Regions from separate parts of the Phytopseudomonas argentinensis genome, predicted to be linked through region 1. Evidence: riboswitches for the same ligand, from Rfam matches in the RefSeq annotation. Region 1 holds a riboswitch; each other region holds the start of a gene.
What was found. A riboswitch is a leader RNA that binds a small molecule or an ion and turns the genes downstream of it on or off. The one in region 1 is predicted to bind cobalamin.
Positions count from the first base shown of each region.

Region 2: another riboswitch for cobalamin. It lies ahead of SA190iCDA_RS05985 (TonB-dependent receptor domain-containing protein); the one in region 1 lies ahead of cobO (cob(I)yrinic acid a,c-diamide adenosyltransferase).
Region 3: another riboswitch for cobalamin. It lies ahead of SA190iCDA_RS14905 (ABC transporter substrate-binding protein); the one in region 1 lies ahead of cobO (cob(I)yrinic acid a,c-diamide adenosyltransferase).
Region 4: another riboswitch for cobalamin. It lies ahead of cobW (cobalamin biosynthesis protein CobW); the one in region 1 lies ahead of cobO (cob(I)yrinic acid a,c-diamide adenosyltransferase).

Region 1 is NZ_CP056087.1:3,619,768-3,625,557, reverse strand. Features, by position in the region: gene SA190iCDA_RS16235 (DNA-3-methyladenine glycosylase I) at 1-443, shown strand, start outside; gene SA190iCDA_RS16230 (NAD-dependent deacylase) at 443-1,222, shown strand; gene SA190iCDA_RS16225 (C40 family peptidase) at 1,277-1,912, shown strand; gene SA190iCDA_RS16220 (C40 family peptidase) at 2,048-2,575, shown strand; cobalamin riboswitch at 2,645-2,870, shown strand; gene cobO (cob(I)yrinic acid a,c-diamide adenosyltransferase) at 3,007-3,642, shown strand; gene SA190iCDA_RS16210 (cobyrinate a,c-diamide synthase) at 3,657-4,964, shown strand; gene bluB (5,6-dimethylbenzimidazole synthase) at 4,961-5,611, shown strand; gene cbiB (adenosylcobinamide-phosphate synthase CbiB) at 5,624-5,790, shown strand, end outside.
Region 2 is NZ_CP056087.1:1,320,089-1,325,878, forward strand. Features, by position in the region: gene SA190iCDA_RS05975 (helical backbone metal receptor) at 1-120, shown strand, start outside; gene SA190iCDA_RS05980 (AI-2E family transporter) at 216-1,226, shown strand; gene SA190iCDA_RS05985 (TonB-dependent receptor domain-containing protein) at 1,546-3,399, opposite strand; cobalamin riboswitch at 3,503-3,721, opposite strand; gene dxs (1-deoxy-D-xylulose-5-phosphate synthase) at 3,764-5,665, opposite strand; gene ispA ((2E,6E)-farnesyl diphosphate synthase) at 5,784-5,790, opposite strand, start outside.
Region 3 is NZ_CP056087.1:3,338,966-3,344,755, reverse strand. Features, by position in the region: partial or broken gene SA190iCDA_RS14925 (2-hydroxyacid dehydrogenase) at 1-39, shown strand, start outside; yybP-ykoY riboswitch at 233-399, shown strand; gene mntP (manganese efflux pump MntP) at 440-967, shown strand; gene ykgO (type B 50S ribosomal protein L36) at 1,316-1,471, opposite strand; gene SA190iCDA_RS14910 (type B 50S ribosomal protein L31) at 1,468-1,728, opposite strand; cobalamin riboswitch at 1,973-2,170, shown strand; gene SA190iCDA_RS14905 (ABC transporter substrate-binding protein) at 2,339-3,346, shown strand; gene SA190iCDA_RS14900 (FecCD family ABC transporter permease) at 3,343-4,377, shown strand; gene SA190iCDA_RS14895 (ABC transporter ATP-binding protein) at 4,374-5,141, shown strand; gene SA190iCDA_RS14890 (pseudoazurin) at 5,156-5,593, shown strand; gene SA190iCDA_RS14885 (MFS transporter) at 5,626-5,790, shown strand, end outside.
Region 4 is NZ_CP056087.1:600,067-605,856, reverse strand. Features, by position in the region: gene cobN (cobaltochelatase subunit CobN) at 1-733, opposite strand, end outside; gene cobW (cobalamin biosynthesis protein CobW) at 1,132-2,181, opposite strand; cobalamin riboswitch at 2,279-2,469, opposite strand; cobalamin riboswitch at 2,566-2,768, shown strand; gene SA190iCDA_RS02810 (CbtB domain-containing protein) at 2,863-3,048, shown strand; gene SA190iCDA_RS02805 (CbtA family protein) at 3,059-3,778, shown strand; gene SA190iCDA_RS02800 (cobalamin biosynthesis protein) at 3,775-4,182, shown strand; gene cobM (precorrin-4 C(11)-methyltransferase) at 4,258-5,031, shown strand; gene SA190iCDA_RS02790 (hypothetical protein) at 4,994-5,308, opposite strand.

The DNA.
Region 1 (5,790 bases):
ATGCCCGGCTGATTCGCCACCTGGGCAAGCTCAAGAGCGTGCCGCGCAATGCGCAGTTCATCCTCGATGTCGAGCACGGTGCGCTCACCGGCCCGGCGGCTGCGGGGAAGGCCGCTGCGCCCAAACCCGGCTTCGCCTTTGGTGCGCTGATCGCCGAGTGGCCGGTGACCGATATCGTCGGCCTCTGGCACTGGCTGGCCAAGCAGGGCACCCAGCTCGGCGGGCTTTCCGCGCCGCGCTTTCTGCGCATGGTCGGCAAGGACACCTTTATTCCCAGCGACGACATGGTCGCCGCCCTCAAGGCGCAGAAGATCGTCGACAAGGTACCCAGCAGCCAGCGCGACCGCGCAGCGGTTCAGGCAGCATTCAATCAGTGGCATTGGGAAAGTGGTCGGCCCCTGTGCCAGCTTTCGGTGATGCTGGCCCATACGGTCAACCATTGATGCGGCCGCAACTGCAGCGCCTGGCGTCGGCGTTCATCGACGCGCAGCGCATCCTGATCATCACCGGGGCGGGAATTTCCGCCGACTCCGGCTTGCCCACCTACCGCGGCATCGGCGGCCTGTACAACGACCATACCGATGATGGCGTGCCGATCGAGGTGGCCATGTCCGGCGAGATGCTGCGCCGTGATCCGGCGCTGTGCTGGAAATACCTGGCGCAGCTTGGCAGCGCCTGCCTGGGCGCCGGGCCGAACGCCGGCCACCAGGCGATAGCCGAACTGCAGGCCATCAAGCCCGAATGCTGGGTGCTGACCCAGAATATCGATGGGTACCACCGCCTGGCCGGCAGCCCCATGGACCGGCTGATAGAGATTCACGGAGAATTGGCGCCGCTTTATTGCCAGCGATGCGGACAAACCGACGAGCGGTTGGCCGAGCATCTGCAGCGGCCGCTACCACCGCTGTGCGCGGCTTGCGATGGCGTGCTGCGCCCACCGGTGACGTTGTTCGGGGAGCTGTTGCCGTCCGTAGCCCTGGAGCGTCTACGACGGCAGTTGGCGAAGGGTTTCGACCTGGTGATCAGTGCCGGCACCAGCGCCAGCTTTCCTTATATAGCCGAGCCGCTGCTGCAGGCGCGCCGGTCGGGAGGCGTGACGGTGGAGGTCAATTTGTCGCACACCCGGGTCAGTGACCGGGTTGACTTGCGGCTGGAAGAACGGGCCTTAGATGTTTTCCCGGAACTACTGAGTCACATCGCTGCTCATAATATTTGCAAATGAGCCCGTTCGCGGGCATAGTCGCGGCTGTTCATTTTTCATGCCACGGTCGTGCCCATGCGCAAACGCTTCGCACCCCTCGTGCCTCTCGCACTCACATTGGTTCTCGCCGCCTGCGCTAACCACACCTCGCAACCCCAGATCGATACGCCTCAGGCCCAGGCTTCATTGCCTGCCAGGCCGGTGGTCGCTGCGCCTGTCGTGGAGCTCAAGGATGCCGGCGAAAACGACGCTGTCGTCGATTTCGCCAATCATGCCCCTTACGCCTTGCCGCAACTGGCGGACAGCGTGCTGGAAAAGGGTATTTCCCTGATCGGCACGCGCTACCGCTTCGGTGGTACCTCGGTGAAAACCGGTTTCGATTGCAGCGGCTTCATCGGCTACCTGTTCCGCGAGGAGCTGGGGATGGAACTGCCGCGCTCGACTCGCGACATGATCAACATCGATGCCCCGCTGGTCGATCGCAAGGCCCTGAAACCCGGCGATCTGGTGTTCTTCAGCACGGCCGGTCGCGGCCGCGTCAGCCACGCCGGCATCTACCTGGGTGACGATCAATTCATCCATTCCTCCAGCCGTCGCAGCGGCGGCGTGCGTATCGACAGCCTGGACGATGGCTATTGGAAGCGCACCTTCATTGAAGCCAAGCGCGTTCTGGCATTGGCGCCGACCGAGCATTTGGCCTCTCAACACTGATGGGGAGTTGCCCGGTCAGCATGCTCGGGTAACAATTCGAATGTTTTCAAGCGACTGCAGTGTAAAGCTAAAGCTTGCACTGCAGTTGTGAACACGGCAGAGTAGGGCGCATTCAGGCTCCAGGATCGTCCGTCCATGACTGCCACCGTCCGTATCGCCTTCCTTCTGCTCGCCGCACTGCTCGGTGCCTGCTCCAGCCGAGTGCCCGCACCTGCCCCGCAACCCGTCGTGGTCATGCCTGCACCCGGTGGTTATCAGGGGGGCGCGGACGATGTGCTGTTCCGCGCACTGGGTCTGGTGGGTACCCCCTATCGTTACGGCGGCAATACGCCGGACAGCGGTTTCGACTGCAGTGGGCTGATCGGCTACGTGTACCGTGACGCCGCCGGCATCAGGCTGCCGCGCTCGACGCGCGAGCTGATCAGCATGCGCGCGCCGACCATTGGCCGGGATTCCCTGCGCAGTGGCGATCTGGTGTTCTTCGCCACCAACGGTGGACGGCAGGTCAGCCATGCCGGCATCTACGTCGGCGAAGGGCGCTTCGTGCATGCGCCATCCTCAGGTGGCACGGTGCGCCTGGACAGCCTTGGCAACAGCTACTGGCAGCGCACCTATATCGAAGCCAAGCGCGTCTTTCCGGTGGAACTGGCCAGCCATCCCTGAGCATGCCGTCGCGCGAGGCCGTGCGACATCACCGACTCTGCGATTGACGCTTACGCCGTCAGTCCTTACCCTTTGCGACCTGCTTCAGGTGCCCCTGGTCGCGGCCAGGGGTGAAACTGGGAAGTCGGTGCGCTGCCGCCAAGCGAGCAATGCCGACGCTGCCCCCGCAACGGTAAACGAGTCCAACCACGCTTCTGGCCACTGTATCGCTGATACGGGAAGGCGCGTTGGTCGCTGTGTCCCAGGGGACTCGCGCTCGCAAGCCCGGAGACCGGCCTGTCGCTTTTTCCTTAGGTTGCGCGGTGGGCGCGGCCGGTGCGCGGCCCCAGGGCCAGCCCCTGCCTGCTCCTGCGTGATCGTTTTTATCGTCAGGCATCAATGCATGCCTGAGCGTTTCAGCTGCGCAGGCGTGCTGGCACCGAGGAGATCCCATGAGCGAGTCGACCCCACCCCCCAGTCGCGAATCGGCCGAACGCGATGCGCGCCACAACGCCCGTATGGCGCGCAAGAAGGCGCTGATGGACGACAGGATCGCCCAGGCCCAGGACGAATACGGTTTGCTGCTGGTGCACAGCGGCAACGGCAAGGGCAAGAGCAGCTCGGCCTTCGGCATGGTTGCCCGAGCGCTGGGCCATGGCCTCAAGGTGGGCGTGGTGCAGTTCATCAAGGGCGGCATGGCCACCGGCGAGGAGCAGTTTTTCCGCCGTTTCCCCGATGAAGTCAGCTACCACGTGATGGGCGAGGGTTACACCTGGGATACCCAGGATCGCCAGCGCGACATCGAGAAGGCCCGCCAGGCCTGGGATGTCGCCAGGCAATTGCTGGGCGATCCGCGGATCGCCCTGGTGGTGCTCGATGAGCTGAATATCGCCCTCAAGCACGGTTATCTGGACCTGGATCTGGTGCTGCGCGATATCGAGTCGCGCCCGGAACTGCAGCACGTGGTGGTGACCGGCCGCGGCGCGCCGCCGGCGTTGCTCGAGGCCGCCGACACGGTGACCGAGATGACCCTGGTCAAGCATGCCTTCAAGGCCGGGGTGAAGGCGCAGAAGGGCGTGGAATTTTGAATACGCAGCAAGCGCTGTCCGTCGAGCCGGGGACGCCACGGCGCTGCCCGACCCTGGTGATTGCCGCGCCGGCTTCGGGGCAGGGCAAGACCACCGTCACCGCCGCCCTGGCGCGCCTGCATACCCGGCAGGGCAAGCGGGTGCGGGTATTCAAGTGCGGGCCGGATTTTCTCGACCCGATGATCCTCTCCCGTGCCAGCGGCAACCCGGTCTATCAGCTCGACCTGTGGATGGTCGGCGAGGCCGAGAGCCGGCGGCTGCTCTGGGAAGCGGCGGGCGAGGCCGATCTGATTCTCATCGAAGGCGTGATGGGGTTGTTCGACGGCTCGCCGTCGGCAGCTGACCTGGCGCGTCGTTTCGGCGTGCCGGTGCTTGGGGTGATCGACGGTTCGGCCATGGCCCAGACCTTCGGCGCCCTGGCCGTTGGCCTGGCCAGCTACCAGCCGGACCTGCCGTTCTCCGGCGTGCTCGGCAACCGGGTCAATCCAGGTCGCCATAACGACCTGATCCGTGACAGCCTGCCGGCCTCGATCCGCTGGTACGGCTCGTTGCCGCGCAGTGCCGCCATCGAGCTGCCAAGCCGGCACCTTGGTCTGGTACAGGCCGCCGAGCTGGCCGACCTGGATGTGCGCCTGGATGCCGCGGCCGATGCCCTCGAGCAGACCGCCACCCTGACCATGCCGCCGCCCGTGACCTTCGCGGCGCCCGCGCTGGCGCCACTGGAACCGCTGCTGGAAGGCGTGCGTATCGGCGTGGCGCACGATGCGTCCTTCGCCTTTATCTACCAGGCCAATCTCGATCTGCTTGAGCGCATGGGGGCGACCCTGGTGTCTTTCAGCCCGCTGGGCGACGAAGCGCTACCCGAGGTGGACAGCCTCTATCTGCCCGGCGGCTACCCGGAACTACATCTGCAGGCACTGAGTGGCAATCGACCGATGATCGACGCCATCAGGGCGCACCAGCAGGCCGGCAAGCCGCTGCTCGCCGAGTGCGGCGGCATGCTGTACCTGCTCGAATCGCTGAGCGATGTCGCCGGCGAGCGCGCCGAACTGGCCGGCCTGGTGCCTGGCCACGGGCAGATGCAGAAGCGCCTGGTCGCCCTGGCGTTGCAGCGCGTGGCACTGCCCGAGGGCGAACTGCGCGGGCACAGCTACCACCATTCGCGCCTGGAGTCCGGGTTGCAGCCACTGGTCCTTGGCGACTGTCCGAATGACAAGCCGGTCAGCGAGGCGGTATTTCGGATCGGGCGCCTGACCGCCTCTTATATCCACTTCTATCTGCCGTCGAACCCGACGGCCGCCGCGGCGTTGCTGCGGCCATGAGCGAGCACGCCTTCAGCGCCGAAGAGCGCGCCGCCATCTACCGCGCCATCGCCGAGCGCCGCGACATGCGCCATTTCAGCGGCGGCGAGGTGGCGCCCGAGCTACTCGCCCGCTTGCTCGAAGCCGCGCACCAGGCGCCCAGCGTCGGGCTGATGCAGCCGTGGCGCTTTATCCGCGTCACCCGGGCGGCGCTGCGTGAAGGCATTTACCAACTGGTCGAGCGCGAACGTCAGCTGACCGCCGAGGCCCTGGGCGAGCGTTCGGACGAATTCATGCGCCTGAAGGTCGAGGGTGTTCGCGATTGCGCCGAAGTGCTGGTGGCCGCGCTGATGGAGGGCCGAGAGGCCCATGTGTTCGGCCGGCGCACCTTGCCGGAAATGGACATGGCGTCGCTGTCCTGCGCGATCCAGAACCTGTGGTTGGCAGCCCGTGCCGAAGGGTTGGGCATGGGCTGGGTGTCGCTGTTCGACCCCGTCGCGCTGGCCGAATTGCTGGGCATGCCGCCGGGTAGCAAGCCGGTCGCGGTGCTCTGCCTGGGGCCGGTGCAGGCCTTCTACCCAGCGCCGATGCTGGCTCAGGAAGGCTGGGCACAGGTGCGGCCGCTGCATGAATTGCTGTTTCAGAACCGCTGGGATCACCATGATTAACGAGAACCGTCCATGAGCCTGATCCTCAGCGCCGTCGCGGGCGTGGCCCTGGATGCCGCCCTCGGCGAGCCGAAGCGCTGGCACCCGCTGGTGGGCTTCGGCAAATTGGCCGACCGCCTGGAGCAGCGCTTCAACCCGTCCGGTGGCGGCTGGCGCAGCCACGGAGTGAGCGCCTGGTG
Region 2 (5,790 bases), 2.3 Mb from region 1:
CTCAGGGCGGTAAGGAGCGAGCAGTTGGTGGTGTTGCCTGATAAAGGCCTCGAGCGACCCAGCTTTCAAATGCTCGCTGCCACGGCCAGGCTCTGTGCGTTGCTCGCGCCGGCCAGGTGATCGCCGTCAAGGCTTGCGCTCGGGGCGTGCGATGACGCTGGTAAAGCGCGCCGCCAACTGGCAGATTGAACGCCTTCCGGTTCACTGCAGACGTTATGAAAGCCCCCGTATCCCCCTGGTTTTCCCCTGCCAGCGCCTTGATCGTTGGTGCCGCGCTCCTGCTGGTCTTTCCCCTGAAATTGCTGCCCAGCCTGCTGGCCGGCCTGCTGGTGTTCGAACTGGTCAACCGCCTGGCGCAGCCGATGCAGCGCCTGCTGGCGGGGCACATGGGCCGGGTGCTGGCGGTCGGCGTGCTCAGCGTGCTGGTGATCGCCGTGCTCGGGCTGCTCTTCGCCGGCGCCTTCTCATTGCTGATGCACGAGCTCAACAACCCGGGGCGGATGATGGGCAAGCTGCTCGGTGTGATCGACCGCGCCCGCGAGCAGTTGCCCGAAGCCTTGGTGGCCTACCTGCCGGCCAACGTCGACGATATCCGCGTCGCGCTGCACGACTGGCTGCGCGGGCACATCAGCGAGCTGCAGCTGCTTGGCAAGGGCGCCGTGCACATGTTCGTCACCGTGTTGATCGGCATGATCCTCGGCGCGGTGATCGCCCTGCAGAGCGTGCCCGAGCCGGATCAGCTCAAGCCCCTGGCCGGCGCCCTGCTGACCCGCGTGCAGCGTTTCGTCGAGGCGTTTCGCAATATCGTCTTCGCGCAGATCAAGATTTCCCTGCTCAACACCACCTTCACCGGCATCTTCCTGATGGGCGTACTGCCGCTGTTCGACGTGCACCTGCCGCTGACCAAGACGCTGATCGTGATCACCTTCGTGGCCGGCCTGCTGCCGGTGGTCGGCAACCTGATCTCCAACACCGCGATCTTCGTGGTCGGCCTGTCGCTGTCGATCTGGGTGGCGCTGGGCGCACTGGCCTACCTGATCGTTATCCACAAGGTCGAATACTTCCTCAACGCGCGCATCGTCGGCGGGCAGATCAAGGCGCGGGCCTGGGAGCTGCTCTTGGTGATGCTGGTGTTCGAGGCCGCCTTCGGCATCGCCGGGCTGGTGGCGGCGCCGGTCTACTACGCCTATGTGAAGAGCGAACTCAAGGCCCAGGGCTGGGTGTGATCATGTCGGCTGGATCGCCCCCGCAGCGTTTAAACGGATCGGGGAGATCCATCGACCGGGTAGGTGCCGCTTGCGGGCCATTTCCTGACTCAGGCCTCTTCATGCTCTCTCGACGAGGCGCCACGAGCAGTGATGACAGAAAGGCAGAAGCGAATATTGAGCTTCAAGCCGCAAGCCTCAAGCGGCAAGAAGAAGCTAGAGCACTGCGGGCTGCTTTGAACTTGTAGCTTGCAGCTTGCAGCTGCTTCCGCCACTTCGCCGCCAATCCACAGGAATACGGATTCGGGGTTTCCGAATGAACAAGGTCGTGACCGGGCTCTCAGAACGCCGGGGTCCAGGTCAGTGACAGCAGGGCAGTACGGCCTTCTTCCCGGTATTCCCGGTAATTCGTCACGGGCCAGCTTCCATCGCCGTACTGGGCGCGGCTGTAACCCTTGTCCAGCACGTTATCCACTTTCAGCCCCAGCGCCAGCTCCGCTGTCGCCTGCCAGTTGCCGCGCAGGCCAAGCAGCCCGTGGCCGGCGATCTCGCGCTGATTGTCGACGTCGTCGTAGGTACGGCTGACCGCCTGCCAGGTGGCGCCGAATGACCAGTCGCCGAACTGGCGATCCACATCCAGGCTCAGGGTGCGCTTGGCGCGGCGATTCAATTGCCTGCCGGTGCTGCGGTCGCGCGGATCGATCAGGCTCAGGCCAAGGGCGGCCTGCCAGCCCAGCAGTTCCTGCTGCAGGCTGCCTTCGAAGCCGTTGATACGCGCCTTGTCGAGGTTCTCGGCGGGCCAGCCGTTGATCGCATCACGCAGGTCGGTGCGGTACACCGAGGCCTGCAGCGCCGTGCGCTCGGCCACTTGGCTGCGCCACTGCAACTCGTAGGATTTCGAGGTCTCCGGCTGCAGGTCCGGGTTGCCGCCGCCTGGCCAGTAGAGGTCGTTGAAGGTCGGCGCGCGGAAGCCCTCGGCGTAGGAGAAGATCAGCTCGTTGCGCGCATCGAGCTGGTAACCCAGGGCCGCGCTGAACGTGTTGGCGCTGCCGAACTGCTGGTTCTTCTCGTGGCGCAGGCCCAGCTCGGTACTGAAGCGCTCGCCGCGGTAACGGTGCTGCGTCAGCAGGGCGTGGTTCCAGCGGCTGTCCTCGGCGTAGGCGGTATCGCTGTTGAGCTGTTCCTGGTAGCCATCGGCGCCGAGCAGCAGGCTGTGGCCGTCGCCCAGGTCGAGGGTGTTGAGCCAGGCCAGGCTGTTGCGGTAGGTGTTGAAGGGGCTGCTGGCGGGCACGTCATCGAAGCGCTCGACGGAGCGGTTCTCGCTGTGGCCGACTTCCAGGCGGCTTTTCCAGTCAGGCAGCAGCTGGGCGTCGAGGAACCCGGAGTAACTGGTCAGTTGATAGTCGGCGTACGGGTAGGCACCTTCCCAGCCACCGTCGTATTCGCTCTCGCCGCGCTGGTCGAGCACGCTGAAGCCGGCTGCCAGCGCTTCGCTGAAACGGTGACTGAGGGTGGCGCTGAAGGCGTTGATGCGGTAGGCGTCGCGATCGCTGTCCGGCGCCACGCGGGCATGGGTGCGATTGATGCCGCGGGTGTCGTCGGCGCTCAGGCCGAGGTTGAAACGAGTGTCGGCATCGCCACCGGACAGGCCCAGGCTGCGTTCCCAGCTGTGGTTCGACCCATAGCCGACGCGCAGGCGCGGGTTGAGCCCTTCGCCCGTAGCCCGACGGGTGAAAATCTGCACCACGCCGCCAATCGCATCGGCACCATGGATGGCCGAGCGTGAGCCGCGCAGCACTTCGACACGTTCGATCTGCTCGACATTCAGGTATTCCAGCGGCGCGCCACCAGCAGATGCCGAGCCGATGCGCTGACCGTCGACCAGCACCAGGCTCTGTGCGGTCTTGGTGCCGCGAATGTACAGGCCGCTGGTGCTGCCGCGGCCACCGGCGCGGGTGACCTGCACCCCTGGCACCCGGCTCAGCAGGTCGAGCACGCTGCCGGGCTGCAGGCGCTCGATGTCGGCGCGGGTGAATACCGTGGTGGGGGTGCTGCTCCGTTCGCGCGGCTGCACGTCACGGTTGCCCGTCACCACGGTCTCCGAGAGCTTCAGTGCATCCTCGTAGTTCGTCGGGGAGGCTAGTGCCAGGCCGGGGGCCAGCGACGTCGCCAGAAGCAGGCGGGATAATTTCATTCTGTGAATTCCTCAAAGGTCGGCAGACGTTCGAGGAGGGCAGGAGCAAGCCCAGCCGGGGCAATGAGCCCATGCAGCGCTTGACGGTGGTGCCCTCCGCAACACACGTCTCGTCCTGCAAGGGCGGTATCCGGGCTTTCGACCTGCAACCGCTGGCCTTCCCGGTAGACCCAGTGGCGGTTGAGCGGTTGTGCAATCGGCTGATTGCGGTCGATTACCGTTGCGGGGGCAGCGTCGGCTTGGCGCGCGGAGCGAGCGCACCGACTTCCCGTTTAACGCGCGGCGTGGCAGCGCCGCGCGCACCTGGCAGGAGGTGAACGAGGCGTACCTTAGAAGGTGACTGCATGAAACACAAGCAAGTCGGTCAGGCTTTGCTTGAGCCTTTTTCAAGACGCTGACGCACGGCCGCTTCGATGCCCGCTTCGTCCAGGCCACATTCGGCGAGCATCTGGTCGGGGCGGGCGTGCTCCACATAGCTGTCGGGCAGGCCCAGGTGCAGCATTGGCTTGAGGGTGCCCTGGGCGGCAAGGAATTCGCTGACCGCGCTGCCGGCCCCGCCCATCACGCTGTTTTCCTCGATGGTCACCAGCAGCTCGTGGCCTGCAGCCAGTTCGCTGACCAGCGCTTCGTCGAGGGGTTTGACGAAGCGCATGTCGACCACCGTGGCGTCCAGGGTTTCGCCGACGCGCAGGGCCTCATTCAGCTGCACGCCGAACACCAGCAGGGCGACACCCTTGCCCTGGCGGCGCACCACGCCCTTGCCGATCGGCAGTGGCGTCAGCTCACGGTCGATGGTTGCGTTCGGGCCGCTGCCGCGCGGGTAGCGCACTGCCGCCGGGCCAGTGAACTGGTAGCCGGTGGTGAGCATGTGGTGCAGCTCGTTTTCATCGCTCGGCGTCATGATCAGCATGCCGGGGATGCAGCGCAGGTAGGAGAGGTCGAAGCTGCCCGCGTGGGTCGGGCCGTCTTCGCCGACCAGGCCGGCGCGGTCGATGGCGAACAGCACGTCGAGGTTCTGCACAGCGACGTCGTGGATCAGCTGATCGTAGGCGCGCTGCAGGAAGGTCGAGTAGATCGCCACCACCGGCTTGGCGCCTTCGCAGGCCATGCCGGCGGCCAGCGTCACCGCATGCTGCTCGGCGATGGCCACGTCGAAGTAGCGATCCGGGTGACGCTCGCTGAACGCCACCAGGTCGGAGCCTTCCTTCATGGCCGGGGTGACCGCCATCAGGCGTTCGTCATGGGCGGCCATCTCGCACAGCCATTGGCCGAACACGCTGGAGTATTTCGGGCCGGACGGCTTCTTCACCTCGGCCGGCGCGTTGATCGGCTCCAGCTTGGTGATGGCGTGGTAGACGATCGGATCGACCTCGGCCGGCGCGAAGCCCTTGCCCTTCTTGGTGACCACATGGAGGAACTGCAGGCCCTCCAGGTCGCGCATGTTGCGCAGGGTGGCCAGCAGGGTCGGCAAGTCGTGGCCGTCGATGGGGCCGATGTAGTTCCAGCCCAGCTCTTCGAACAGGGTGCCGGAGACCAGCATGCCCTTGGCGTGCTCTTCGGTCTTGCGGGCGATTTCCCAGGCGCCGGGCAGCTTGGACAGCACTTTCTTGCTGCCTTCGCGCACGTTGGCGTAGGTGCGGCTGGAGAGGATCTTGGCCAGGTAGTTGGACAGGCCGCCGACGTTCTTGGAGATCGACATGTCGTTGTCGTTGAGCACCACCAGCATGTTGGCCTTCACGTCGGCAGCGTGGTTGAGCGCTTCGAAGGCCATGCCGGCGGTCAGCGCGCCGTCGCCGATCACCGCCACCGACTTGCGCTTGCTGCCCTGGCGCTGGGCGGCGATGGCCATGCCCAGTGCGGCGCTGATCGAGGTGCTGGAATGGCCAACGCCAAAGGTGTCGTATTCGCTCTCCGAGCGACGCGGGAAGGCGGCGATGCCGTCTTTCTGGCGCAGACTGCCCATGCGCTCGCGGCGGCCGGTAAGAATCTTGTGGGGGTAGGCCTGATGGCCGACGTCCCACACCAGGCGGTCGTCTGGCGTATCGAAGACGTAGTGCAGGGCGACGGTCAGTTCGATCACCCCGAGGCCGGCGCCAAAATGCCCGCCGGTCTGGCCGACCGTGTAGAGCAGGTACTGGCGCAGTTCATCCGCCAGGGTTTCCAGCTCGGCCTCGCCAAGGCGGCGCAACTCATCCGGCGTATTGGCACGGTCGAGCAGCGGCGTCAGCGGGCGTTCGCGGGGAATCTCGTGGAAAGTCGTCGGCATCAGGTGAGTCGTTATAGGAATTCGAAAATAGTGGGGCAGTCTACCTGATGCGATGACCCTAGCCCAAGGGAGGGCTTGGGCGTGTTTGCCGCAGCAGCGATGTCAGATAGACAGCGGTTCAGTTG
Region 3 (5,790 bases), 280 kb from region 1:
TTCGCCGGGCGCCCGTTCAAAGGCAGCGTCACTGGCTGAGTGTCGCGGATGGCGGCTTCCGCCGAGCCGCCCTCTGGAGCTCTGCGCCCCCCTGTTAGCCGCGGTGCAAGACAGCCCATCGGCACGCTGCCTGCGCAGCCAGTGGCCGGGTAGCGAACCTTCCTGTCGAAACGACTGATTTCCCGGTAGAAAAAATGGTTTTTTCGCGCTGCGCTTTTGAGTAAAGTGCGGGCCTCTTTGGGGAGTAGCCTGCTTCCGGGTTCGCTCGGCAGCGTTCGTATCAACATTCTCGGCAGCAGCCGTGGTACGAACACCTTTCGGTTGGTGAGACCAATGACTGATACGTGCCTGAGGTCGGGCGCGTGTATCGGTCATTGACTCGTAGCCCGACCGAGACGTAACCGTGAGTTTCCTTTCTCTTGTCTTCCTGGCCTTCGCCATGTCCACCGATGCCTTCGCCGCGGCTGTCGGCAAGGGCGCCTCGCTGCACAACCCCCGATTTCTCGATGCCCTGCGCACCGGTCTGATCTTCGGCGTGATCGAAGCCATCACGCCGGCGGTCGGCTGGTTCATCGGCCAGGCCGCGGCTGGCTATGTGGAACAGTGGGATCACTGGATCGCCTTCACGCTGCTGCTGTTACTCGGCGGCCACATGATCCACGCGGGCTTGCAGCCCGAGGCCGACGAGGCAGGAGAGAAACCCACGGCGCATTCCTTCTGGCTGCTGGCCGCCACGGCATTCGCCACCAGCATCGACGCGCTGGCCGTGGGTGTCGGCCTGGCTTTCGTCGATGTGAACATCTGGCCCGCGGCGCTGGCCATCGGCCTGGCGACCATGACCATGGTCACCATAGGCGTGATGCTCGGGCGCCTGATCGGCACCGCGATCGGCCGCAAGGCGGAAATCCTCGGCGGCCTGGTGCTGATCGGCGTGGGCGCGGCGATTCTCTATGACCACACCTTGTAAGCCGCCAGACCGCCGGCAGCCAAGGTCGAATGGGCTCAGGTGCTCTGGACTTTTCGGGCGCTGTCCCGCTGCATGACCAGGACGTAAAGGTACGGTAGCAGGTGCTGGCTGCATTCCACGGCTTGGCACCCCTGGCAACAGGCCAGCCGATAAGGGAGGGATATGGTTATTGTCGGGAGTCCGGCGCGGCCCTGGCGATTCGCTTCGCCATGCTGCGCGTAGAGTTGTCAGTGCCGCTGCCGAGGGCGGCGAGCTCGTCCGCGGCGATAGCTTCCAATCGCAATGCCCCGTCGACGCCGTGATCCCTCGCTGAGGGTGCGCGGCGCCTCGAGGCGGTGATACAGGCGCTCAGCCCTTGTTCTTGCGCTGGGGTTTGGGGCGGCCCTGTACGCATTTGAAGCGCGGCTCGGTCTTGCAGATCACGTAAATGCGTCCGCGACGTTTGACGATCTGGCAGTCGCGATGGCGCAGCTTGGCCTGTTTCAGCGAGGCGACGACCTTCATGACTTGGCGCCTGCGAAGCCGGCGAAGCGCTTGTTGAAGCCGGCCACGCGACCTTCGCTGGTGACCTGGCGTTGCTGGCCGGTGTAGATCGGGTGCGATGCACTGGATACGTCCAGGGTGACATAGGGATAGGTGTTGCCGTCACTGTGCTGGCGCGTCTTGTCGGTCTCGACCGTGGAGCCGATCAGCCAGTAGGCGTCAGCGGCAACGTCGTGAAACAGGACAGGGCGATAGGTGGGGTGGATATCGGGTTTCATGGGGGCTCCATTGGCTACGTTATAAAGTAACGCATTCAGTCTTGATGATTTTAATTCTCATTACAAGCCTTGCTCGTCGATTCGGGGGCACCGCGAAAACCTCGCCTAAATGCGCTTGCCAAAATGTTATGTTGTAACAATAATGGCGGCGCTTTTCGTAGGGCGTTGCGTGGCTCTGGCTGAAGAGGCCTGGTGTTGTGAACGGTAAAACGGCGGCAAAGCGCTGCAGGCGGATCACTTAATCGTTTAAGATGCCGGCGCCGGTTTCCGTGAGGAATTAATAGGGAATCCGTCGCCACCTCGGGTGGCCAAACGGAACTGCCCCCGCAACTGTAGGTATCGAGCAGCGCTGCATTCGTGTCACTGGGAATCGCTTCCGGGAAGGCCGCCGCGTTGCGCAGACGTACCAGTCAGGAGACCTGCCGGCATGGGTCTGCTTCCGCTTCTGGTGGGCAGGCGCCAGTAATCGAACCGCCGGCGGGGTGTCCGGGAGGGGGCATCCGTGATCACTTCCCGCAAGGGACAGGCGTGGCCGTGGCCGCGCGGCGTGATGTGTTCTCCAGCCTACGCACTGCCTTTATGCGTATTTGTTGATTAGGAGATCACCCGGATGTTCGTGTCACGCCTTGCCCTCATCGGTGCCGCCCTGAGTCTGTCTTCTCTGACCTGTGCCGCCGGCCCGACCCAGTATCCGCTCAGCCTGGAAAACTGCGGGCAGTCGCTGACCTTTGCGAAAAGCCCCGGCACTGCCGTGACCATCGGCCAGGCGGGCACCGAAATCCTCTATTCCATGGGCCTGGGCGAGCGCCTGGCCGGTACTTCGCTGTGGTTCAGCCACGTGCTGCCCGAATTCGAGGCGCAGAATGCCAAGGTGCCGCGCCTGGCCGACAACGACCCGAGCTTCGAGTCGGTGATCGGCAAGCGCCCGGGCCTGGTGGCGGTGCAGTTCGAGTGGATGGTGGGCGAGCAGGGTGTGGTGGGTACGCGTAAGCAGTTTCACGACCTGAACATCCCCACCTACATCATGCCCACCGACTGCGAAGGCAAGGACAACCTGGTCGGCGCCGACGGCACCCGCCTGCAGCCGTTCCAGATCGACAGCCTGTACAAGAGCATCGACCAGCTGGCGCAGATCTTCGACGTGCAGGACAAGGGCGACGCCCTGGTCGCCGATCTGCAGAAGCGCCTGGCCGCGGCGGTGGCCGGTGCCGAGCAGCGTCAGGCCAGGGATATTTCCGCGCTGTTCTGGTTCTCCAGCCCGGACATGGATCTGGACCCCTACGTGGCGGGCCAGAAGGGCGTGGCCGACTACATGATGAAATCCCTGGGGCTACGCAACGTGGTCGAGTCCAACGAGGAATGGCCGAGCGTCGGCTGGGAGACCCTGGCCAAGGCCAACCCCACGGTGCTGGTGCTGGCGCGCATGGACCGCCGTCGCTTTCCCGCCGACGATGTGCAGAAGAAGCTCGAATTCCTGCGCAACGACCCGGTCGCCAAGCACATGGATGCCGTCAAGCATGGGCGCATCGTGATCATCGATGCCGATGGCATGCAGGCCTCGCTGCGCATGATCAGCGGCATCGAAACCCTTGCCAAGGCCGTTGACGACTTCCAATGATCGCACGCAGTTCGCGCCTGTTCCTGCTGACCCTGTTCTGCCTGCTATTGCTCGGCGTGGCGGTGATCGCCGGGATCGCCCTGGGTGAAACCCACATTGCGCCCTCGGTGGTGTTCCAGGTGTTGGCCAACAAGCTGTTCGGGGCAGGCTTCGTGCTCGACCCGATCGACGAGGGCATCGTCTGGAATTACCGCCTGACCCGCGCCCTGGTCGCCGCCAGCTGCGGGGCCGGGCTGGCGGTGTCCGGAGTGGTGCTGCAGGCATTGCTGCGCAACCCCCTGGCCGACCCCTACCTGCTGGGTATTTCTGCCGGCGCCTCGACCGGCGCGGTTTCCGTCGCATTGCTCGGGGTCGGGGCCGGCATGTTGTCGCTGTCCATGGGCGCCTTTCTCGGCGCGGTCGCCGCATTCGGCCTGGTCGCGCTGCTGGCCCGGGCGGCGGGCGGTGGCGCCATCAGCGGCAGTGCGCAGATCATTCTTGCCGGCATCGCCGGCTCCCAACTGTTCAATGCGCTGACCTCCTTTCTGATCACCAAGTCGGCCAGCGCCGAGCAGGCCCGCGGCATCATGTTCTGGCTGCTCGGCAACCTCAGCGGGGTCAACTGGCAGGACGTACTGCTGGCCGTGCCGATGGCGCTGGCCGGGGTCTTGCTGGTTGCCTGGCATACCCGGGCGCTGGATGCCTTCACCTTTGGCGCCGAGTCGGCGGCCTCCCTGGGCGTACCGGTGCGCCGCGTACAGGCCACCTTGATCGCCTGTACCGCCCTGGTCACGGCGGTGATGGTGTCGATCGTCGGCTCCATCGGTTTCGTCGGCCTGGTGATCCCCCACGCCGCGCGGCTGCTGGTCGGTGCGCGGCACGGCCGGCTGGTGCCGGTCTCGGCACTGACTGGCGCGGTGTTCCTGATCGCCGCCGATGTGCTGTCGCGTACGGCGATCAAGGGCCAGGTGCTGCCGATCGGCGTGGTCACCGCCCTGGTCGGCGCGCCGGCGTTCGCGGTGATTCTGGTGCGCGGGAGGCAAAGGCGATGAGCACCATGTTGCAGTGCAGCGACCTGGGTTGGTCGGTAAAGGGCAGGGCGATCGTGGCGGGCGTCGACCTCGAGGTGCGCCAGGGCGAAACCCTGGGACTGATCGGGCCCAACGGTTCGGGCAAATCGACCCTCCTCAAGCTGCTCTCCGGCATTCGTGCACCGGGCAGTGGCCAGGTGCAGCTCGATGGCAAGCCGTTGGCGAGCCTGAGCCGCCGCGAGGTGGCCCGGCAACTGGCGTTCGTCGAGCAACAGGCCGATACCAGCGACGCCGTGACGGTGCGCGATGCCGTCGAACTGGGGCGCACGCCCTGGTTGTCGGCGCTGCAGCCGTGGTCGGCCGATGACGAGCGCGTTGTCATGCAGGCCCTGGCCGACGTGGACATGGCCCACATGCACGAGCATGCCTGGAGCACACTGTCCGGGGGTGAGCGCCAGCGGGTGCACATCGCCCGGGCGCTGGCCCAGCAACCCCAGGTGCTGCTGCTCGACGAGCCCACCAATCACCTGGATATCCAGCATCAGCTGTCGATCCTCAACCTGGTGCGGGCGCTGCCGGTCACCACCCTGATCGCCCTGCATGACCTCAACCAGGCCCTGGAATGCGATCGTCTCGGGGTCATGGAACACGGCCGCCTGGTGGCACTGGGCGAGCCCGACGAAGTACTTACCACCGAGCGCCTGCGCGACACCTTCGGGGTGCGCGCCCGCTACCTGACCGACCCGGAAGACGGCGCCCGGGTGCTGCGTTTTCATCCTGCCTGACACGGACGGTTGCCATGCCCATTCGCTACGCCATCACGCTTCTGACAACCCTGATCTGCACCGCGGCCCGGGCCGAGGTGCACGAGGTGAAGATGCTCAACCGCGGCGCCGGCGGTGCCATGGTCTACGAGCCCGATTACCTGGCCATCGCGCCAGGGGATAGGGTCAAGTTCATCGCCACCCACCCGAGTCATAACGCCGCGAGCCTGCCGGTTTTTTTGCCCGCGGCTGCCGAGCCGTTCAAGGGCAGAATCAACGAGGAAATCGAGGTGAAGTTCGAGGTGCCGGGCTTCTATGGCATCCAGTGCATCCCCCACCTGGCCATGGGCATGGTGATGCTGATTCAGGTTGGCGATCGCCCGAGCCGCGAAGTGCAGATTCCCGCATCGCTTCCGGCCCGGGCCAAGCAGCGTTTCGAGCAGATCATCGAACAGGCCAATTCGGCATACTGAATGCCCATGTCTTCGATGAGTGTCGTGCCCTGATGCGCCCTGTCCTGACCACCCTGAGTTCGCTGTCTCCGGCAGCGCGTGTACTGATCCTCAACGGGCTGACGTTCAACTTCGGCTTCTACATGCTGATGCCGTACTTGGCAGGGCATCTCAGCGAGAACCTAGGCCTGGCCGGCTGGGCGGTGGGCCTGGTGCTC
Region 4 (5,790 bases), 2.1 Mb from region 1:
CCGCCTCCTTGAGGCTGGCCACAGCGATGGGCAGCGGGTTGAGGCCCTGGGCCTGCAGGCGCTGGCAGAAGGTGTCGACGAAGGCGGTATTGGCCGCCTGCACCTGGGTGCGATAGAACAGCAGCGCGGCGACTGGTGCGTCGGCCTGCCAGTCGCCGCGCCAGGCCTGCAGCGAGGCATTGCCCAGGCGTGGGTGGTAGAGGCCGACCCGCGGCAGAGCCTGCGGCGGCTGCCAGCCGTAATCACGGCCCATATAGCGGTCGGCGATGCAGTTGAAGAACTGCCGGGCGTTATCCACCCCGCCCTGGCGCAGGTACTGCCAGAGCCGCTCGGCATCCTCGGCGGTCACGTTGCCCAGCGCCATGAGCGCGGGGTCGGGATTATCGCAGCCCGGCACCAGAATCAGCGTCTTGCCCTGCCCGGCCAGTTCCACCAGCCGCTCGATGCCGTAGCGCCAGTAGCTGACGCCGCCATGCACGGAAATCATGATGACCTTGGCGTGCCGGAGCACCTGCTCGACGTAGAAGTCCACCGAGGCGTTGTTGCCCAGCTGCGCCGGGCTGGCCAGGCGCAGGCTGGGGTAATCCTCGGGTAGATGGCGGGCGACTTCGGTCAGCAGCGACAGGTGCGAATCACCGGTGCACAGCACCACCAGCTCGGCGGGGGTCTGGCCGAGGTCGGCGATGCTGTCGGCCGGCAGCGCCTGGCCGGGCTGGGTCCGTAGCAGGTGCATTTAGGCGAGCCGCAAGCTGCAAGCCGCAGGCTGCAAGCTGCTGTAGGGGGGACTCAGGAGCGCAGCGAACAGTCCGCCAAGCCCTGCAGCGTTCTTCACCACGACGCCCCATCGAAAGATCGACGGCATGCGGCTTCGCGACGACTGCACGGATGCAGGAGGTCGAGCGACGCAGGAAGCCAAAGCCGAGTACGCCCTACTCGCTGCAAACTCGAAGCCGCCGTAGGGCGGACTCAGGAGCGCAGCAAACAGTCCGCCAGGCCATGCGGAGTTCTGCACAAGGCCGCCCCATCGAAAGATCGGCGGCGTACTGCTTCGCGACGACTGCATGGATGCAGGAGGTCGAGCGACGCAGGAAGCCAAAGCCGAGCACGCCCTACGCGCGAGCGCGCTTCGCATCAGGCCAACGCCATCTTGAGTTCGGTGGCGATGCCGGCGTGGTCGAGCTCCTGGCCGATCACGATCAGGCGCGTCACCCGGGCTTCGTCGGGCTTCCAGGCGCGGTCGAAGTGCTTGTCGAAGCGCTGACCGACGCCCTGCAGCAACAAACGCATGGGCTTGTTCGGCACGGCGACGAAACCTTTCACGCGCAGAATGCCGTGTTTGCCGACCACGTCCCTCAGGGCAGCGAGCAGGCGCGCCTCGTCCGCTTCGGGTAGTTCCACGTGGAACGAGTCGAATTCGTCGTGATCGTGATCGTCGTCTTCATCGTCATGGTGGGTACGGCGGCCTTCGATATGCAGCTCGGTCTCGCTGTCCAGGCCCAGCAGCACCTCCAGCGGCAGCGAGCCGCCATGGGCCTCGACCACCTTGACCGCCGACGGCAGCTCCTCGGCCACTTCGGCGCGCACCGCGGCCAGCGCCTCGGCATCGAGCAGGTCGGCCTTGTTGAGGATCACCAGGTCGGCGCTGGCCAGCTGGTCGGCGAACAGCTCGTGCAGCGGCGATTCGTGATCGAGGTTGGGGTCGAGCTTGCGCTGGGCATCGACCTGATCGGGGAAGGCGGCAAAGGTGCCGGCCGCCACGGCCGGGCTATCGACCACGGTGATCACCGCATCGACGGTGCAGGCGTTACGGATTTCCGGCCAGTTGAAGGCCTGCACCAGGGGCTTGGGCAGGGCCAGGCCGCTGGTTTCGATAAGGATATGGTCGAGATCGCCGCGGCGCTCCACCAGCTCGCGCATCACCGGGAAGAACTCTTCCTGCACAGTGCAGCACAGGCAGCCGTTGGCCAGTTCGAACACCCGGCCATTGGCTTCTTCCTCGCTGCAGCCGATGGAGCACTGCTTGAGAATCTCACCGTCGATGCCCAGCTCGCCGAATTCGTTGACGATCACCGCGATGCGCCGGCCTTCGGCGTTTTCCAGCATGTGCCGCAGCAGGGTGGTCTTACCGGCACCGAGAAAGCCGGTGACGATGGTGACGGGAAGTTTGGCGAGCGTTTTCATGGTGGCCCCTGGCGTCTACAGAAACGGCGAGCGGGCAATAGGATGGCAGGCACGAGCAGGGCTCGCGCCAAGGCATCACCGGATCACCCCGCCCGGTTGTCGAAAGCGTTATCGAGGCAGGTCTCCTGGCTGGCAGGTCATGGCACGCGGCCGGCCTTCCCGGTCTCCCAGTGGCGATTGGCGACGCACTCGCTGCTTACAGTTGCGGGGGCAGCCACGGCGATCCGTGTTCCCTCTTGAACCTGTTAGAAGCCTTCTGAACAGGTTTCCTCTCCATGGCGACCCATGGAGAACCTCGAAGACCGCAAGGCTACGCAGAGCCTGGGTAACGGTCAATCGCGGCGCGACCTGCAGCATATTGACGCTCTGGCCGCTTCGTGGTGTTCTTGCCCGGTTGTTTCAGGTGTCTCACGCCGCCGCGCGTGAGGTGAAACGGGAAGCCGGTTAGAGTCCGGCGCTGCCCCCGCAACGGTAAGCGAATGCCAGGATCGTTTTGGCCACTGTGCACGCGCATGGGAAGGCCGATCCCTATCGCCGCAAGGTGATCGTCGTGAGCCCGGAGACCGGCCTGAATCCTCTGTTTGGCAACCCGCGGTGGGCGGGCACGCGCCGATCGCTGCCTGCTCGTGCGGGCTGTCTCGCCGTGTCCTGCTGTGCCGTTTACCCCTGAGGTCTACGATCATGTCCAGCAGTGTCCTTTCCGATTCCAGCGCCTCTGCGCTCCCCCTGTCGCAACGTATCCTGCTCGCCGTTGGCAGCTGCGTGCTGGGCGCCGTGCTGATCTTCTTCGCCGGCTTCTCCCAGGTCGAAGCCCTGCACAACGCCGCCCACGATACCCGGCATAGCGCCGCGTTCCCCTGCCACTGAGGGCACCAGAATGATCAAGCGTATCGCCCGGACCGCCGGGTTCGCCGGCCTGCTCGCCGCCATCGTGCTGACCCTGCTGCAGAGCCTGTGGGTAACCCCGTTGATTCAGCACGCGGAGACCTTCGAAGTCGCGGAGCCTGCAGCCACAAGGGAACATGGCCATGACACTGGCACCGTCGCTCACGACCATGACGGCGCCGATGGCCACGGCCATGACGGTGAAGCCTGGGCCCCTGAGGACGGCTGGCAGCGCCTGTTATCCACAGGCCTGAGCAACCTGGTGGTGGCTGTCGGCTTTGCGCTGATGCTCGCCGGTCTGTTCACCCTGCGTGCCCCCGAGAAAACCTGGCAGGGCCTGCTCTGGGGCCTGGCGGGTTTCGCCACCTTCGTACTGGCACCCTCCAGCGGCCTGCCGCCGGAACTGCCAGGCACTGCCGCGGCGGACCTGCTGCTGCGCCAGTACTGGTGGATCGGCACCGCGGCCTCGACCGCCGCCGGCCTGGCGTTGCTGGCATTCGGCAGCAACTGGCTGCTGCGCATTCCGGGCGTGATGATTCTCGCCCTGCCCCACCTGATTGGCGCGCCGCAGCCCGAAGCACATGAAAGCCTGGCGCCCGAAGCGCTGGAGCATCAGTTCATCCTCGCCTCGCTGCTGACCAACGCGGTTTTCTGGGCCGCCCTGGGCCTGACTGCCGCCTGGTTCCATGGCCGTGGGCGCCAGCCGCAGTGAATGAGCGGCCCATCCTCGTCGCCGGCCTGGGTTGCCGGCGCGAGTGCTCGCGCGATGAGCTGCTGGCCTTGCTCGACAGCACCCTGGCCGAGCAGGGCTCGAGCACGGCTGAGCTGACGGCCCTGGCCAGCAGCGCCCACAAGGCGGCTGAACCTGGCCTCCAGCTGTTGGCCGCGCACCTGAACCTGCCGATCCACTTCCTGCCCGCCGAGGTGCTGGCGGGTTACCATGGGCGCCTGACCGAGACCTCGGCCAAGGCGTTGCGGGTGACCGGCATGCCAGGCATCGCCGAAGCCAGCGCCCTGGCCCTGGCCGAACAGCTGAGCGGCCGACCCGCTCGCCTGTGGATAACCAAGCGCAAGAGCGCCGCCGCCACCCTGGCCGTAGCCCGAGTCGATGGGTAGGGATCAAGCCCTATCGATCTGCCGGGATTTTCATCGGTCGATACAAGACACCGCCACCCCATATTCAGGAACCGCATGACCGTCTACTTCATTGGCGCCGGCCCCGGCGACCCCGAGCTGATCACCGTCAAGGGTCAGCGCCTGATCCGCAGCTGCCCGGTGATCCTCTACGCCGGCTCGCTGGTGCCCGACGCGGTGCTCGACGGCCATCAGGCCCATCAGGTGGTCAATACCGCCGAGCTGCACCTGGATGAAATCATCGCCCTGCTGCGCGCCGCCCACGCCCGTGGCGAGGACGTGGCGCGGGTGCATTCCGGCGACCCGTCGCTGTATGGCGCCATCGGCGAGCAGATTCGTCACCTGCGCGCGCTGGGCATACCCTTCGAGATCATTCCCGGCGTGACGGCCACGGCCGCCTGCGCTGCGCTGCTGGAAAGCGAACTGACGCTGCCCGGGGTGTCACAGACGGTGATCCTCACCCGCTACGCCAGCAAGTCGCCGATGCCGGCCGGCGAGCAGCTGCAAGACCTCGCCCGCCACGGCGCGACCATGGCCATCCACCTGGGCGTACCACACCTGGCGAAGATCGTCGCCGAGCTGCTGCCGCACTATGGCGCCAGTTGCCCCATCGCGGTGGTGCATCGCGCCAGTTGGCCGGATCAGGACTGGGCGATCGGCACCCTGGCGGATATCGAGGCGAAGGTCAGCGCCAAGGGCTTCAAACGTACCGCGCTGATTCTCGTCGGCCCGGTACTGGGCGCGGAGGATTTCGCCGACTCGGCGCTCTACAACGAAGGCCACCGCCACCTGTTCAGGGCAGGCGCTGCAGACGATACAGGCTCTCGCTGACCTTGCCGCAGTTGTCGGCAATGGCGATCTGCGCCCCCTGGCGGGCAAGGCGCTCGTTGAGGTCGCTGGCGTACAGCTGCTTGAGGAAGGTCGGGTAGTCGAGCGCCCCATGCTGGCCGAACAACCAGGCATGCAGCGCGGGCAGACGAAAGCTCCACGCCCCCTCCTGGCAATCGAAACCGGCCTCACGCAGCCGTACGATCAATTGCTGATCACCCTGCAGCACCGCTTGGCAGCAGCCATGCAGGGTATCGACCCAGACGGCCAGGTCAGGCAACCCCCCCGCTTGGTGACCAAGCCAGGGGCGAACATCGGATCCAGCAGCAACGATACGATCCCGCCGGTGGTGAGTGCGAGGTAGGGCGGTGCGCCGGACTGTTTTTTCATACCCGTGTAGGTCTGTCAAGGCCAGGTTAAACATCATTATGCTTTTTAACCCTCCCGATCTGCGCGTGACCGAGCCTCAGTCGGCGCTTGCAGAGGTCTCCTCGAGGGGAGCCACCCGCACGACACCTCCGTCAATGGGTACGATCAGACGCCCAGCACGCATTTCGATGCCTGCTCGTGCGCGTTGTGCCGCGGCGGCACCAGATGCTGGCTGCTCTACGGCAGCAGGTAGCACGGCAACCGCTGGCGCGCCGGACACCTGGCCAGCGGGGGGCTGTAACGGTTGGGCTGTCGCCGGGCCCAGCTCTCTCACGAGCGCCGGCGGCGTGGCGCCCGAGCTGATCAGTGACAGAGGCACCACGGGCGCAGGTC